Regions from separate parts of the Bradyrhizobium commune genome, predicted to be linked through region 1. Evidence: riboswitches for the same ligand, from Rfam matches in the RefSeq annotation. Region 1 holds a riboswitch; the other holds the start of a gene.
What was found. A riboswitch is a leader RNA that binds a small molecule or an ion and turns the genes downstream of it on or off. The one in region 1 is predicted to bind S-adenosylmethionine.
Positions count from the first base shown of each region.

Region 2: linked by a shared signal. The riboswitch ahead of metX (homoserine O-acetyltransferase MetX) and the one ahead of IC761_RS34500 (O-succinylhomoserine sulfhydrylase) in region 1 are both predicted to bind S-adenosylmethionine.

Region 1 covers NZ_CP061379.1:7,339,690-7,348,068, forward strand. The annotation lists gene IC761_RS34475 (SRPBCC family protein) at 1-92, shown strand, start outside; gene IC761_RS34480 (hypothetical protein) at 192-647, shown strand; gene IC761_RS34485 (MATE family efflux transporter) at 644-2,089, opposite strand; gene IC761_RS34490 (hypothetical protein) at 2,257-3,309, opposite strand; gene IC761_RS34495 (2'-deoxycytidine 5'-triphosphate deaminase) at 3,471-4,607, opposite strand; SAM riboswitch at 4,688-4,767, shown strand; gene IC761_RS34500 (O-succinylhomoserine sulfhydrylase) at 4,836-6,026, shown strand; gene IC761_RS34505 (SGNH/GDSL hydrolase family protein) at 6,094-7,089, opposite strand; gene IC761_RS34510 (SGNH/GDSL hydrolase family protein) at 7,102-7,881, opposite strand; gene IC761_RS34515 (OpgC domain-containing protein) at 7,881-8,379, opposite strand, start outside.
Region 2 covers NZ_CP061379.1:7,016,915-7,025,293, forward strand. The annotation lists gene IC761_RS32920 (energy transducer TonB) at 1-217, shown strand, start outside; gene IC761_RS32925 (TIGR02594 family protein) at 324-962, opposite strand; gene IC761_RS32930 (alpha/beta fold hydrolase) at 1,206-2,069, shown strand; gene metW (methionine biosynthesis protein MetW) at 2,212-2,874, opposite strand; gene metX (homoserine O-acetyltransferase MetX) at 2,877-4,079, opposite strand; SAM riboswitch at 4,165-4,244, opposite strand; gene IC761_RS32945 (chorismate mutase) at 4,450-5,298, shown strand; gene hisC (histidinol-phosphate transaminase) at 5,335-6,429, shown strand; gene IC761_RS32955 (prephenate/arogenate dehydrogenase family protein) at 6,426-7,367, shown strand; gene IC761_RS32960 (hypothetical protein) at 7,382-8,379, opposite strand, start outside.

The DNA of each region.
Region 1 (8,379 bases):
TGCTGCCAAACGAGCTTGCCCCCTATGTGCAGGGCCAGACGAGGGAGGCCGTGGCTGCCATGCACAAGGCGTTCCCGGGCGCAGCTGCGTGACCTGCATCACAGAGGTATCCCCTCCTCGGCCGTAACCATGCGGCGTGCGTCTGGTGGGCTCCGCTCTCCCGGCTGAGCCACGCACGCGAGGAGCATGCCATGAGAGGTGCGAATAAGATGATGTGCGCGGCAGCCGCCGTGTTGTTGCTGTTTTCGGTCGCGAGCTCGCCGGCGAAGGCGCAGTTCGCAGGATTTGGTGGCGGAGGCGGCGCCGGCGGCGCTGATATGATGACCCAGATGGCCCCGATGCTCGAGATGATGAAGGCCAAAATGGGCAAGCGCCGCTTCGCCGCGCTGATGCAGACCATGGGTCCGATGATGGATGGCAGTGGCGGTGGTGGTTTCGGCGGCATGATGGGTGGCATGGGCGGTATGGGCAACATGATGGGCGGAGGCGGCATGATGCCGACCGGCTTCGGCGGCATGGGCGGCGGCGATATGATGAGCATGATGGGTGGCGCCGGCGGCGCCAACATGATGGCGATGATGCCGCAGCTGATGCAGCTCGCCAATTTCGGCGGCGGCGGTGGCGGCCATCGCCGCCACAAGCACTAGTCAGCGGCGCCAGACAGGGCGGGCCTGATCGTAGCCTTGCTTTCGCGCGGGCCCCAGCGTGTCAGCACCACGCTGGAGCATGAGAGCAGGCCAAGCACGACCATCGAGCTCGCGGCGAGCCAGAAGTAGTTTTGCGCGGTGGCGTCGTGCGTCGACAGCCACCAGCCGATCGCCGCGATGTAGACGAGCCGTGCGGTCTGCGCCAGCACCGGGCCGATCACCTTGGCTGCGCCCTGCGACGAGAAGTACATCGCCGAGGCGAGGCCGATGAAGGCATAGAACGGCGCCACCGTCGACAGATATTGATGGCTGGTCGCGCGAACCGTCGTACTGTCGGTGAAGATGTTGACCCAGAGATCGGGGAAGGTCGCGACGAGGCATCCCGGCATGCCGACGGCCACGAAGGCGCTCGCCCCTGCGATCCATGCGATACGGCGTGCGCGCGCGATGCGGCCGGCGCCGACCGCCATGCCGATCATCGGCACCGAGGCGATGCCGAACGAGAATGCGATCGAGGTCAGCAGGAATTCGAGCCGCGCGCCGATGCCGTAGCCGGCGAGGATCGCGGTGCCGAACTTCGCCAGCATGTGGGTGAAGATCGAGATCGTCAGCACCGATTGCAACGGCGAGAAGCAGGCGATGGCGCCGACCTTGAGGATGTCGAAGAACATCGCCCATTGGATGCGCAGGCCCCGCAGCTTCGGCACGACACGGGCGCGGCCGGAGAACAGGTACCAGCTCATCACGCAGATGTTCATGGAATAGGCGATCAGCGCGCCGGCGGCAACGCCGCGCATGCCGAGCTGCGGCACCGGCCCAAGCCCGAGGCCGAGCGTGCCGCCGAGCACGACCTGCCAGACCGCAGAGTTGAGGATCAACAGCGACGGCAGCTTCATGTTGCCGGTGCCGCGCAGCACGCCCGCCATGGTGTTGAGCAGCCAGGGCAATACGGCGCCGCCGAAAAACACCTGGGTGTAGGCGATCGCATGGGTCAGCACATTGCCGCGGCCGCCGAGCATTTCGAGCACTTTTGGCCCGAAGATCAGCATGCCCAGCATGAAGACGAGCCCGAAGGTGATGCCGATCAGCAGCGCATGCATGGCAAGGGTGCCAGCGCGTTCGCGATCCCCCGCGCCGAGCGCACGTGCGATGGCCGAGGCCACCGCGCCGCCCATGGCGCCGCCCGACATCGTCATGGTCAGGATCACTGTCGGAAACACCAGCGCCATCGCGGCCAGCGCTTCGACACCAAGGCGTCCGATATAGGAGGTCTCCGCGATCACCACGCAGGTACCGGCCGAGAGCGCAATCACGTTGGGCCAGGCGAGGGAAAGCAGCGTGCGCAGGATCGGTCCGTCGGTCAACGCGCTCTTCACGGGGCGCGGGAGCTCCGGCAACGGGCGTTCTTGCTCATCGACCGGGATTTCGGCGATGTCAGACATTTCCTCTCCCGGGCACAAGCGCCAAATGCGGCGCGGCAATCACTTGGTGTGCCAATAATTTTGTTCGCGCCAAGGGCGCGGCGAGAGGCTTGTTAGCACGGCAATTGCCGATTCCTCCTGCGCCTGATGCAGGCGTGCCCTGCGACAGCGCATTTCAACAGATGGAATTAGGCGATGGTCCAGAGCAGCGGCGGGCGGCCGCCGGCGAATGGATGCAAATGCACGGCGATGTGCCGCCCGCAGCCCGCGGCCAGCCCCTCGAACAGCCCCTCCAGCACCTTGGCGCAGGCGCGGTGATAGTCGGCGACGTCATCCATCAGCTTCCAATTCTGCTGGCGGATTTCGAATGTGCCTTCTGACGTCGTCGTCTCGGCCGCATCGTCCTGCGCGGCGAACAGCGCGTTGAGGAACGATGCGAATTCGCTCGCACCGCCACGGTTCATCGACAGCGCCGCCGCGACCTCGTCAAAATACTGCATCCCGATCAGCTTGCCGGTGAGGTGCAGGAGATAGCCGGCATCCTCCGGACCAAACAAGTGCACCATCACGGGTGCGGCGGTGCGAACATATTCCATCGCATAGTTGCGATAGGCCTTTTCCAGCCGCGGCTTCGGCCAGCTCGACACCGGCAGAGCCGGCGCCGTCTTCGCGTCGAACAACGGCGCTTCCAGATGCCGCGCGAAGACGAGACGCTGGTCGAGCTCCAGCGGATGATCGTATTGATGGTAATAGCCTTCGAGCCCGTCCTGGCCGTCGACGCTCTGCTTGGTGCAGACGAAGCCGAGGCGGAGATCGCCGAGGGGTACGCCATTGTTGGCGTGCCAGCCGCGCAGCATCGCGCGCGAGACTTCGCCCGGCACGCCGCAGATCGCGGTGCCCTTCCAGATCCAGCGCGGCGGCGGATAGCGGATCCAGGCTTTGCAATCGCTCTCATACATGTATTCGACATGCACGCCGCCGATCCAGTTGGAGAGATAGTGATATTGCGCAGCCGCCACCGCCGGCGGCAGATAGCTGAGCCCGAGCTTCTCAAGCCCCGGCAGGAAGCGCTCCTGCTGCTGGCGGCGGAATACACGGAAGACGAATTCGGCCGCATCGGCCGTGCCGCGACGCGTGACCACGGTGAGGATGAGACCGGTGAAGTAGGCGTGATAGAGATCGGCGACCGCGCGCCAGCGCTTCCATTGGGCTTCTTGTGCGGAGTCTGATGCGGCGGTCATGTTCGCTCCCGGCTCTTGTTTTACGGGAGTGTGTCATCGCGGATGGAGCGGCGCAACCTGACGCGACCTTGGCAGTACCGGATGGAGCGCAGCGCAATCCGGGATTGGTGCCACAAGCGACAGAGTCCCGGATTTCGTTTCGCTCCGTCCGGGCTACGGAATTACACCCGAAAATGCTTGCTCAGCTTCAGGCCCTGCGCCTGGTAGTTCGAGCCGATGCGCTGGCCGTACATGGCGTCGGGGCGGGCGAGCATCTTCTCGTAGACGAGACGGCCGACGATCTGGCCGTGCTCGAGGATGAACGGCACTTCGCGCGAGCGCACCTCCAACACGGCGCGCGATCCTTGCCCGCCGGCGCCGGCATAGCCGAAGCCGGGATCGAAGAAGCCGGCATAGTGCACGCGGAATTCGCCGACCAGCGGATCGAACGGCACCATCTCCGCGGCGTAGTCTGGCGGCACCTGCACCGCCTCTTTCGACGCGAGGATGTAGAACTCGCCGGGATCGAGGATCAGGCTGCCGTCGGAACGCGCCGAGATCGGCTCCCAGAAGTCTTCCACCGCATAGCCGGAGCGGCGATCGACATCGACGACGCCGGTGTGGCGCTTGGCGCGGTAGCCAACAAATCCATTCGCCTTCTCGCCGGAGAGATCGACGGAAACGGCGACGCCGCCGGCGAGATCGGCATCGTCGACATCGACGAGACGCTCGGACGCATGCAGCGCATCGAGCTCGTCGGCATTGAGGATGGCGTCACCGGTGCGGAAGCGCACCTGCGACAGGCGCGAGCCCTCGCGCACCAGCACCGGAAACGTCTTCGGGCTGATCTCGGCATACAGCGGGCCGTGATAGCCGGCGCCGATCATGTCGAAGCGGCGGGTGCCGTCTGCGATCACGCGGGTGAAGACATCGAGCCTCCCGGTGGAGCTCTTGGGATTTGCGGCCGCGACGATCTCCGGCGGCAGCGCAAGGCTTTCCAGCAGTGGCACGATGTAGACGCAGTTGGTCTCGAGCACCGCACCGTCGGCAAGGCTGAACTCGTGCAGCTTCAACTCGTCGATGCGCTCGGCGACAGTGGCGCCGGGGCCGGGCAGGAAGCTCGCGCGCACGCGATAGGCGATGTCGCCGAGGCGCAAATCGAGGCTTGCCGGCTGGATCTGGCTTTCGACGAAATCGTATTCGGGCAGGATGAGCCCCGCCTCCGCCATCGCCGCGATCATGCGGTCGGGCAGGATACCATTGGCGTCGGCAGCGACCGTGAAGCTCAACCGGGGGTCCTCATCAGGGGTCAAACGCATCCGGACATGCGGAATATGCTGGTCTTTCAGGGCTAGCCGATGGACGCCTTGACGGAAAGGGCATTGCGGAATATGAGCATCACTTATCCCGTGGTGATTTGAGCCGGCCGGCTTGCAGCCACGTTAAATAAATCGCTAAACAGGCCGGGGACCTCTGTGATCCCGGCCAGTGGAGTTATCCAGGCCGGTTTTTTTGTGACCATTTTCGGTGGTCACGCAGGAGGTCCTATGTCGAAGTCGTCCGCCGCATCCTATCGTCCCGAAACCCGCCTGGTCCATTCCGGCACGCTCCGCTCGCAATATGGCGAGACGTCGGAGGCGCTGTTTTTGACCCAGGGCTACGTCTACGCCAGCGCCGAGGAATGCGAGGCGCGGTTCAAGGGCGAGGATCCCGGCTTCATCTATTCGCGCTATTCGAACCCGACGATCGCGATGTTCGAGCGCCGCATGATCGAGCTCGAAGGCGCCGAAGCGGCGCGCTCGGCGGCGACCGGCATGGCCGCAGTGACGACCGCGATCCTGGCGCCGCTGAAAGCCGGCGATCACGTCGTGGCGTCGCGCGCGCTGTTCGGCTCGTGCCTCTACGTCATTCAGGATCTCTTGCCGCGCTACGGCATCGAGACCACGCTGGTCGACGGGCTCGATCTCGACCAGTGGCAGCGTGCGCTGAAGCCCAACACCAAGACGTTCTTCCTCGAGAGCCCGACCAATCCGACGCTCGGCGTGCTCGACATTCCCGGCATCGCCGAGATCGCGCACAGAGGCGGCGCGCGCCTCGTCGTCGACAACGTGTTCGCAACCCCGATCTGGCAGAGCCCGCTCGCACTCGGCGCCGATGTCGTCGTCTACTCCGCGACCAAGCACATCGACGGCCAGGGCCGCTGCCTCGGCGGCATCATCCTGTCGTCGGAAGCCTTCATCGCCGAGCACATCCACAATTTCATGCGCCAGACCGGCCCGTCGATCTCGCCGTTCAACGCCTGGGTCCTGCTCAAGGGCCTGGAGACGCTCGGCGTGCGCGTGCGCGCGCAGACCGATACGGCAGCGCACATCGCCGACGTGCTGGCGAGCCATCCGAAAATTTCGCGACTGGTCTATCCCGGCCGCGCCGATCATCCGCAGGCTTCGCTCGTGAAGAAGCAGATGCGCGGCGGCTCGACGCTGGTCGGCTTCGAGGTGAAGGGCGGCAAGCAGGCCGCATTCCGCGTGCTCAACGCGCTCAAGCTTGCGAAGATCTCCAACAATCTCGGCGACGCCAAGAGTCTGGTGACGCACCCGGCAACGACGACGCATCAGCGTTTGAAGCCCGAGGATCGCGCGACGCTCGGCATCAGCGAGGGCTTCATCCGCTTCTCCGCAGGGCTCGAGCATGTCGATGATCTGATCGAGGATCTGACGGCGGCGCTGGAGAAGGCGTGACGGCGAATGGCGAATAGTGAGTGGCGAATGGATCCTTATTCGCTACTCGCTATTCCCTACTCGCACCTCACATCGGCCGATAGGTCCGCACGTCGGCAGGCACGTTCACCCCGAGCTTGATCTGGCCGACCGAGCGGATGATGTCGTCTCCAAGCAGCTGGGCGAAGCAGGCGTAGCCCCAGTCGTTCATGTGCAGGCCGTCGGCGATGACGAAACTCTCGACCGGGATCGCCTGCTTCTCGTGCCAGTCGCGCATCACCTCGAAGCGCGGGAAGATGCCGACGTGACGGAGCTCGGCGACCTTGCCGAGCAGCTTCACCATCTTGCTGGCGCTTTCGGCGCGCTGCGTCACCTGCGGCGAATATTGCGGATCGACCAGCACGACGTCGGCATCGCCCGCGGCCTGAATGCGGGTGATGCCGTCCTCGACCATCTTGGCGGTGTCGCCGGGATCGAGATTGCGCAGCACGGCGTTGGTGCCGACCTGCCAGATCACGAGATCCGGATGCACGTCGATCACTTCTTTCTGAAGGCGCTTCATCATCTCGGGCGCGTCCTCGCCGCCGATGCCGGCATTGATCACGGTGATGTCGGCGGTCGGATATTTCCGGCGCAGCTGCGCCGCGAGACGGTTCGGATAGTTGAAGTCGGGCGAGCTTGCGCCATAGCCGGCCGTCGACGACGATCCGAACGCGACGATCACGACGGGCTTGCCGGCGACGAGCTTGCCCGCGACATGCGGGAGCGAGCCCATCGTCTTCGAGCCGACCTTCGGCGCCAGACAGGGCACGCGGGCAAAAATGTCGCCGGCGGATTTCGCGACCTGCTTCACCTTGTCGATGGCGCGCGCGGCGATACCGCGCTGCTCAGTCGGCGATGTGGCGGCGACCGTGGTCTGGGACGGCGATGCGGGAGCAGGATTAGCGGCCTGCGCCGGGGCGGGCGCCGCCTGCGCGGCTTGAGCGAGAGCGGGCGTCTGCGAGGCGGGCGTCAGCAACAGCAGGAGAGCCGCTGCGGAGGCAGACAGCGATGTCGACAGCCACAAAGGGCGGAGAGAACTCATTAACGCTAGACCTCAATTTTGCTGCTGGGCCGGTCCCAGATGGGCAGCGTCGATCACAAACTGTGCCAACGCCCGGCCAAGGCAATCATGGACCTGCTTCGCCAGTTCAGGGCCGCGGGACGGGCTGAACAGGTCGAACTGACCCTGATCATTCCACTGCCGCATGATGGCGAAACGGTCGAACAGCGGAACGTCGTGCTCCTGCGCCACCACCCGCATATTGTCGAGATAGGGCGGCGCCGAGATCATGGTTTCGGTACGCGGGCTGTACTGCAAGTTCATCAAGACGACGTCGGCCCCTGCATTTTGCAACGCAGCGACCCCTTCGGTCACGGCGCCGCGAAAATCATCGGGATCGATGGATCGGATAGCATCCACGGTCCCGGTCTGCCAGACGACCAAAGTAGGCGCTTTTGCTTCCATCAGCTTAACGAAGGTGGCAGCGGCCTCCTCCGCGGTTTTCTTGCTCTGTATTTCTACGGAGACGTGCACGGCCTCCGAAGGCGGCAGCTTTTCCTTCAGAATGGCCTGCATTCGCGCCGGATAGGATGCGTCCTCGGAGGCCGGAATCGTGGTCGAACGGCTGCCGATCACAAGGATTTCGAGCGGTTTGCCGGCCTTGACGGCATCGGCGACCTTCGGGAGCTGGCTTTCGCTGGTGAGCAGGTAGGACGGCAATTCGCAGGCGGCAGGCGCGGCCGAGGCCGCAGGCGCAGCATCGTCCGCGCGCGCCGGGGGCGCGGCGACACTACCGCACAGCAGGATCAGGCTCAGGAGAACCTTCGCCTTCATCAGCCCCCTCCCGCCAGATCGGCGTTGCCGACGGCGTTCTTGGTTTTCGCACCGCTCTTGTCAGCCACGCGCTTGTACCACGAAATCACCCATGCAACGCCCCACATGATCAGGATTCCGGAGAGACTAATCAGCGCATGCATGGCGGGGCCGCCGGAGACCTCGGCCAGGATGAAATGTCCGGCGAAGGCCAGGAAGACGCCGAGGCAGAAGATCTCCAGCGAATGCTGGCCGCACAGGATCAGCGGCCGCAGCCAGGGCGATTTCAGGCCCGGCCACTCGCGCGGCAGGAAACGCACGGTGAGCGCGGCCAGCGCCAGGAAATGCGTGAAACGCAACACGTCGAGGTCGGTCTTGTCGATCGGATACATCCACTGCTCGAGCCGCTTCGGCATCAGGTGGGAGAGCTGCGGCACGTACCAGGTCAGCGTCACATAGAACGCCGCGACAATATAGGCGATCGATATCCACATCGTCACGGGCGACGCGAGAATACGC
Region 2 (8,379 bases), 320 kb from region 1:
TGCCAGGACCCGCGACAAGCCCTTCGACGTCCAGTGTGAGATGTGGATCGATCCGAAAGGACATGTCAGCCGGGTCCAGCTTGCCAAGCCGTCAGGCGACGCCGACCTCGACGCGGCCTTGCGCAACGAGATCCTGCCCAAGCTGGCGCTGCCGGCACCAGCGAGCGATATGCCGATGCCGGTCAAAGGCCACATCACTGCGCGGCTTCAACGCTAGGAGCCGTAGGGTGGGCAAAGGCGCTCTTGCGCCGTGCCCACCACCCCGCAGTTCGGACAGAGACGGTGGGCACGCTACGCTTTGCCCACCCTACAGCTCTGTCGTTTCAGTTCGGCATCACATAGGCATAGATCCGGCCGCGCGAGATCGGCGCCTCGCGGACGCGGTTGCCGTTGTTGCCGGAGATCATGATCGGATTCCCCTGGGCGTCGATGCCGGTGATGATGCCGACATGGCCGCCGCCGCGCCGTCCCATCACGGCGATGGCGCCGACCTGCGGACCGGAGACGCGCGTGCCGTAATGCGCGAACGAGCTCGCCATGTCGGAGCCCGTGCCCTGATGGCCGGTATGCTGCAGCACCAGGTTCATGAAGCGTGCACACCACAGGCTGCCGCGCCCGGTCGGGTTGCCGCCGAGATAGCGGCGCGCTTCCGACACGAGGCCCGATCCGCCGCCGAAGCCGCTGCTCATGCCAGCTGCGCCGGCATTGGTGTTTGGATCGTAACTGGCCTGCGTGTTGGAGAATCCGCCCGCCTGCAATTGCGCCGCACTGCGCTCGAAGCGCGAGCTGCGGGACGAGTGGCGATAATGATGATATCTGGCATGATGCGCGTAGGCGTGACGCTCTGCGCTATGACGATGCGACCGTGCCGCGGCCGGAGACGAGAACGCGGCCATCGCCGCGAAGAACAGCACCAGCGCGATAACACAACGCGACAGGCGCGACGCAAACAACTCGAACATTCTTACTCTTCATCCTTCGTTGACACCCCCACTTCCGCTTCGGCCCGTGCGGTGGCCGACATCCGTCTGGCCGTTAAGCCGCCCGATGTGGCGAGAAAAAGACATCGCGTCGCGCTGCAAAACGCCGCGTCGGGGTATTGTTGCGATGATTTTGTGTCGATGCTGGTCTGATGCTGCCGCATTGCGGACAACAGCATTAACTGCGATCCTGAAAGTCACGGCTTCAAGAGAGGGAAACAGTTAATGCCCCATGCCACGACCAGGGACGACGTCCGCATTTATTTCGAGGAAGCGGGTCAGGGAACGCCGATCATTTTTCTGCACGAGTTCGCGGCCGACGCCACCAATTGGGAGCCGCAGATGCGTTACTTCTCGCGCGGCCACCGCTGCATCACCTATTCCGCGCGTGGTTACACGCCGTCGGACGTGCCTGATGGCGAGGTCTACAGCTACACGCATTTCTACGCCGACGCGCTCGCCGTACTCGATCATCTCAAGATCGAGCGCGCGCATCTCGTTGGCCTCTCGATGGGCGCTTATTCCTCGCTTCAGATCGGATTGAACGCGCCGCAGCGCGGGCTGTCGATGACGCTCGCCGGCGTCGGCTCGGGCTCGGAGCTCGAGAACCTCGAGGCCTGGCGCAAGCAGTGCCGCGCCAATGCCGAGCAATTCGAGACGCTCGGCGCTGCCGAAGTGGCAAAGGTCACCCGCGAGGCGCCGAGCCGGATTCCGTTCCTGGTCAAGGATCCGCGCGGCCACGCCGATTTCTACGCCGCGCTGGCGCGGCACGATTCCAGGGGCTCGGCCAACACGATGCGCGGCTTCCAGGGCGGCCGGCCCTCGATCTACACGCTAACGGATGCGATCAGGAAGGTGGCCACGCCTGCGCTGATCATCTGCGGCGACGAGGACGATCCATGCGTTGGGGCGAGCCTGTTCCTGAAGAAGCATCTGCCCGCGGCGGGTCTCGCGATGTTTCCGAAATCGGGCCACGTGCTCAATCTCGAAGAACCGGCGCTGTTCAACGACAGCGTGGAAAGGTTCGTGACGCTGGTGGAAGCCGGGCGCTGGCCCGTGCGCGATCCGCGCTCGCTGGCGGCGCACTGACCGCCTGTCCCGTAGCCCGGATGGAGCGAAAGCATAATCCGGGATTCTTGACGCGGCGCGACCTGCCCGGATTGCGCTGCGCTTCATCCGGTCTACGAGCAGCATTCTCCGTCATTGCGACCACAGAAACAATGACGAGAAACTACTTTCCTAGCCCGCGCGTCAGCAAGAACACGCCCTGCTCGCCGAACAGATTCCACACCCACCATGGCAACCGCAGCCGCAGCGGACGGCCGTAGAGATCGAGCGCCTCGGCGCGCTCCATCTTGACACCGATGGCGTCGCAGAGCTCGACGAAATCCTTGATGGTGCAGAAATGGATGTTGGCGGTGTCGTACCAGGCTGCCGGCAGATTCTCGGTGCGCGGCATGTGGCCACCGATCAGGAGCTGGAGCCGCATCTTCCAGAAGCCGAAATTCGGGAACGAGACGATGGCGCGGCGGCCGATGCGCAACAGGTTTTCCAGCACGACCTTGGGCTGCCGCGTCGCCTGCAAGGTCTGCGACAGGATCACGTAGTCGAAGGCATCATCGGGATAATTGACGAGGTCGGTATCGGCATCGCCCTGCACCACCGCGAGGCCCTTGGCCACACAGCGATTGACGCCCTCGCGCGACAGCTCGATGCCGCGGCCGTCGATGCCGCGCGTTTCCAGCAGTTGAAGCAGATCGCCCTCACCGCAGCCGACGTCGAGCACTTTCGAGCCCGGCTTGACCATCTCGGCGACCAGCAAATGGTCGGCGCGAAACTGGCCGGACTGCTCGGATGCGAGGCCGTTCAGCGGCAACACTTCCTGCACAGACATTGCTAGCCGTCCTTGCTGGTGAGTCCGCGCGCCTTGCCGGCCGATTGCAGGAAGGCGCGGGAGATGTCGAAGAATTCGGGGACGTCGAGCAGGAAGGCGTCGTGGCCGCGATCGGTCTCGATCTCGGCGAACGACACCCGCGCGCTCGACGCGTTCAGCGCATGCACCAGCGCGCGCGATTCCGAGGTCGGGAACAGCCAGTCACTGGTGAAGGAGACCACGCAGAAGCGGGTCTGGATGCCCGCGAAGGCCTTTGCGAGCACGCCGCCATGATCGGCGGCGATGTCGAAATAATCCATCGCGCGCGTGAGGTAGAGATAGGAATTGGCGTCGAAGCGCTCGACAAAGGACGAGCCCTGATAGCGCAGATAGGACTCGACCTGGAAGTCGGCGTCGAACGAGAAGGTCGGCAGCTCGCGGTCCTGCATGCGGCGGCCGAACTTGCGATGCAGCGCGGCGTCCGAGAGATAGGTGATGTGCGCGGCCATGCGCGCGACCGCGAGCCCGCGATGCGGATGGATGCCCTGGTCGGCATAGCCGCCATTGTGCCAGTCGGGATCGGCCATCACGGCCTGGCGACCGAGCTCATGGAAGGCGATGTTCTGCGCCGAGTGCCGCGTCGAGCAGGCGATCGCCAACGCCGAGAACACGCGGCCCGGATAGGCCGCGGTCCATTGCAGCACCTGCATGCCGCCCATCGAGCCGCCGACCACCGCGAACAGCGTGTCGATGCCGAGCCGGTCGATCAGCATCGCCTGCGCGCGCACCATGTCGGGGATGGTGATGACGGGGAAATCCAGGCCCCACACCTTGCCGGTCGCCGGATTGATCGAGGCCGGCCCGGTCGAGCCCATGCAACCGCCGATCACGTTGGCGCAGATGATGAAGTAACGCTGAGGATCAAGCGGGCGGCCGGGGCCGACCAGCGTGTCCCACCAGCCGGACTTGCCGGTGACGGGATGCACGTTGAAGACGTGCTGGTCGCCCGTGAGCGCATGGCAGATCAGGATCGCGTTGGAGCGATCGGCATTGAGCTCGCCATAGGTCTGGTAGGCGATCTGAAACGGCGAAAGATCGATGCCGCAATCGAGCGGCAGTGGCTCGTCAGCGCCGAAATGCGCAACGAGCGAGCTCGGATGATCCACCTCATGCGAGCGCTCATCGGCGCTGATCGCGGGACTCGGTACGGACTTGACGCCAACCATCATCGACCTCGTTTGCGACTGCCGGCAGGCCGCCGCTGGAATCAGGCCATGAAAAACCCGGCCTGAACGATAGGTTCGGCCGGGATCGGAAGCGTCCCCGGCCTGTTTAGCGAGTTTTTTAACGTGGCTGCAAGCCGGCCGGCTCAAATGACCACGGAACAGGCAAAAACTACTGGCTTGGACGGTTTTCGTCAAGTCGCGGTCCGGATTAACCAAAATCCTCCCCGTCGGGGCAGCGGAAAAGGGCCCAAATTCCCTTTGCATTTCTCTTTGCTTTCGCCGGCCATCCTGCCTAATCAGAACCTTCACCGCAGCGGACCTGGCGATCGCCGAGCCGCACTGGAACGCCCCTCAACAGCACCTGTCAGATATGTCCAGACGTCCGCCCGCGCCACCATCGTTGCAGGAATTGCGCAAGGAGATCGACGAGATCGACGAGGGCATCCATCGCCTGCTGATGCAGCGAGCCGACATCATCGACCGCCTGATCCAGGTGAAGCAGACCCAGGAGGTCGGCTCCGCGTTCCGCCCGGCGCGCGAGGCCGACATGATGCGTCGCATCGTCGAGCGTCATCGCGGCATCCTGCCGCTCGACACGGTCGAGAGCATCTGGCGCGTCATCATCTCGACCTTCACCTACGTCCAGGCGCCGTTCTCGGTCCATGCCGACATCTCGGTGAGCGAGCCAGCGATGCGCGATTCCGTGCGATTCCATTTCGGCTTCACGGTGCCTTACATCGCGCATTTCAGCGCGCAGGCCGCGGTCGAGGCGGTGGCGAGATCCAAGGGCGACCTGGCGCTGGTCTCGGCGACCTCGAGCCGCACGCCATGGTGGCTGGAGCTGGAAGCAGACGGCGCGCCGAAGATCATCGCGCGGCTGCCCTTCGTCGAGCGCGCCGACCATCCGGCCGCGCTGCCCGTGTTCGCGGTCTCGCGCGTCGCCGACAGCGCCGTGGTGACGGAGGTCGAGACCTTCAGCGTGCGCATATCGGGGTGGAACGCCGAGGTCGCGCACGCCCTGTCGCCGCTCGCAGATATCGTGGCGGTGCCGGATACCGCCTTCGACGGCGCGGCGCTGCTGGTTTCGGTCACGCGCGCGACCAGCATCGACAAAATCAAGGCTGCCCTGATCGAAGCGGGGGCCTCGGTGCGCTCCGCGGCCCTCGTCGGCAGCCACGCAACGCGCTATACGGTGCCCCCGACCGGGTCGAAATCGTAAATCGCGAACCGCCTGAAGCCACTTTCGGAGTTGAAGATGTCCCGCCCCGTGCCGAACCCCGGCATTCTCGATATTGCGCCCTACACGCCCGGCAAGAGCCCGGTCGCCGAGCCGGGCCGCAAGGTGTTCAAGCTCTCGGCCAACGAGACGCCGTTCGGACCCTCGCCCAAGGCGATCGAGGCCTTCAAGCACGTGGCGGATCACCTGGAAGACTATCCGGAAGGCACCTCGCGCGTGCTGCGCGAAGCGATCGGCCGTTCCTTCGGGCTCGACCCGAACCGCATCATCTGCGGCGCCGGCTCGGACGAGATCCTCAATCTGCTCGCCCACACCTATCTCAGCCATGGCGACGAGGCGATCTCGACCACGCACGGCTTCCTGGTCTACCCGATCGCGACCATGGCGGTCGGCGCCAAGAACGTCGTCGCAGCCGAGAAGAACCTCACCGCAGATGTCGACGCCATCCTCAAGGCGGTGACGCCACGGACAAAGCTTATCTGGCTTGCCAACCCCAACAACCCGACCGGCACCTATCTGCCGTTCGACGAGGTCAAGCGCCTGCGCGCCGGCCTGCCGTCGCATGTGCTGCTGGTGCTGGATGCCGCCTATTCCGACTACGTCTCGCGCAACGATTACGAGATGGGGATCGAGCTCGTCGCCACCACCGAGAACACGGTGGTGACGCACACTTTCTCCAAGATCCACGGCCTTGCCGCGCTGCGCGTCGGCTGGATGTTCGGCCCCGCGCACATCATCGACGCGGTCAACCGCATCCGCGGTCCGTTCAACGTGTCGACACCGGCGATGTATGCCGCGGTCGCCGCGATCGAGGACACCGCGCATCAGGCGATGTCGAAGCAGTTCACCGAGACCTGGCGCAACTGGCTGACCGAGGAGATCACCAAGCTCGGCCTGAAGGTGACGCCGGGCGTCGCCAACTTCGTGCTGATCCATTTCCCGGAGACGGGCAAGACCTCGGACGCGGCCGACGCCTACCTGACCAAGCGTGGCCTCGTGCTGCGCGCGCTGAAGAATTACGGCCTGGCGCATGGACTGCGCATGACCATCGGCACCGAGGAGGCCAACCGCCTCGTCGTCGAGGCCTTGCGCGACTTCATGGCCGGCAAATGAACAGCGAAGCGCACTTCCAGCGCGTCGCGCTGATCGGCTTCGGCCTGATCGGCGGCTCGATCGCGCGCGCTGCGAAGCTCCAGGGCCTGGCGGGCGAGATCGTCACCACTGCGCGTTCAGAGAAGACGCGCGCGCGCGTGCTCGAGCTCGGCATCGTCGACCGGGTCGTGGCGACCAATACGGAAGCGGTGAAGGATGCCGATCTCGTCATCCTCTGCATTCCCGTCGGCGCCTGCGGGCCGGTGGCGCAGGAGATCGCTGCGCATCTCAAGCCCGGCGCCGTCATCTCCGACGTCGGCTCGGTCAAGGGCGCGGTGGTCAAGGACATGGCGCCGCATCTGCCGCAGGGCGTTCATTTCGTGCCGGCGCATCCGGTGGCCGGCACCGAGCATTCGGGGCCGGACTCCGGCTTCGCCGAGCTCTTCATCAACCGCTGGTGCATTTTAACGCCGCCGGAAGGCACTGATCCTGCCGCTGTCACGCATCTGCGCGCCTTCTGGGCCGCGATGGGCGCCAAGGTCGAGGTGATGACGCCGGATCATCATGATCTCGTGCTCGCGATCACCAGCCATCTGCCGCATCTGATCGCCTACACCATCGTCGGCACCGCCGACGAATTGCAGCAGGTGACGGAGTCGGAGGTGATCAAATTCTCCGCCGGCGGTTTTCGCGACTTCACCCGCATCGCGGCCTCCGATCCGACGATGTGGCGCGACGTGTTCCTCGCCAACAAGGACGCGGTGCTGGAGATGCTCGGCACCTTCACCGAGGATCTCGCCAAGCTCACCCGCGCGATCCGCCGCGGCGACGGCGAGGCGCTGTTCGATCACTTCACCCGCACCCGCGCCATCCGCCGCGGCATCGTCGAGATCGGCCAGGATTCGGCCGCGCCCGACTTCGGCCGGCCGCATGCGCAGCTCGACAAGAAATCGGGCTAGTTCGTGCCGAGAGACTAGAACGGGTAATACCGGATCTGCGTCATGACGATGTTGTCGTCGGTCTTCGGCGCGCCACCGACACCATCGAAGGCGAGCCGCTGCGTGTAGGAATACTGCACGCCGGCTTTCAGCGTGCCGTAATTGCCCTGGTAGATGGTGTCGTAGATGCCGGCGGTGATTTGGCGAACCTCCCTGGTGTTGCCGTTACAAGTCGCAGCCGGCGTGTTCTCGGTGAAGCAGCCGGTGTTGTTGTAGAGCGGGTTGCCGTAGCCGAACGGCACCGTTCCGACGTTGGCGAAATTGGCCTTGGCTTTTTCCAGGCCTGCATAGCTGTAGACGTCGAGGCTCGGCGTTGCGTGCCAGATCAGGCCGACCGCGGCCGATGTGATCGTCAGCGGCAGCACCGTGCCGTCCTGCGCCACTGCCGCGTCGGGAAACGGCGTCGCCGTGAAGCGGCCGAGCACACCGTGCGCGCCATAGAGCTGAAGATCGAGCGTCTTCGGAACGAGCTCCGCAAAGACGTGGCCGCCGAAACTCCCGGTGTCGTACGTGTGGTTGGCGCCGTTGAAGCGATCGAACAGCTGGCGGTAGAGCCCCCAGGCTTCGACATGCAGCTTGGTGGGCCCGAGCCGCGGATCCCACGCCGCCTTGACGGTGACGTCAGGCACCTGGTTCAGGCTGACATTGTTGAGGTTGTTGAAGAAGCTGCCGCCGGGCCCGGTCAGATTGACCTGGAGGTTCGGATTGAGCACGCCCTGCGGGCCGATCGCGGGCGTGCCGACCGTCGGCGTGTTGCCGCCGAAGAATGAGGTCTGCGGATTTTCAACGGAGGCTGCGAGCTTGAACTCGGGCCCGATGTCTTGCCAGACGCGCAAGCCCGGTTGCCGTGCCGCCAAAAATCCCGGGACGGATTCGAAATCGATCACGCCTGGCGCGTCGACGCCGCGGGGATCGATTCCGGCCTTGACCGGCGCGTTCAGCGACCAGGATTGCCCGGCGAGGAAGTGCAGGC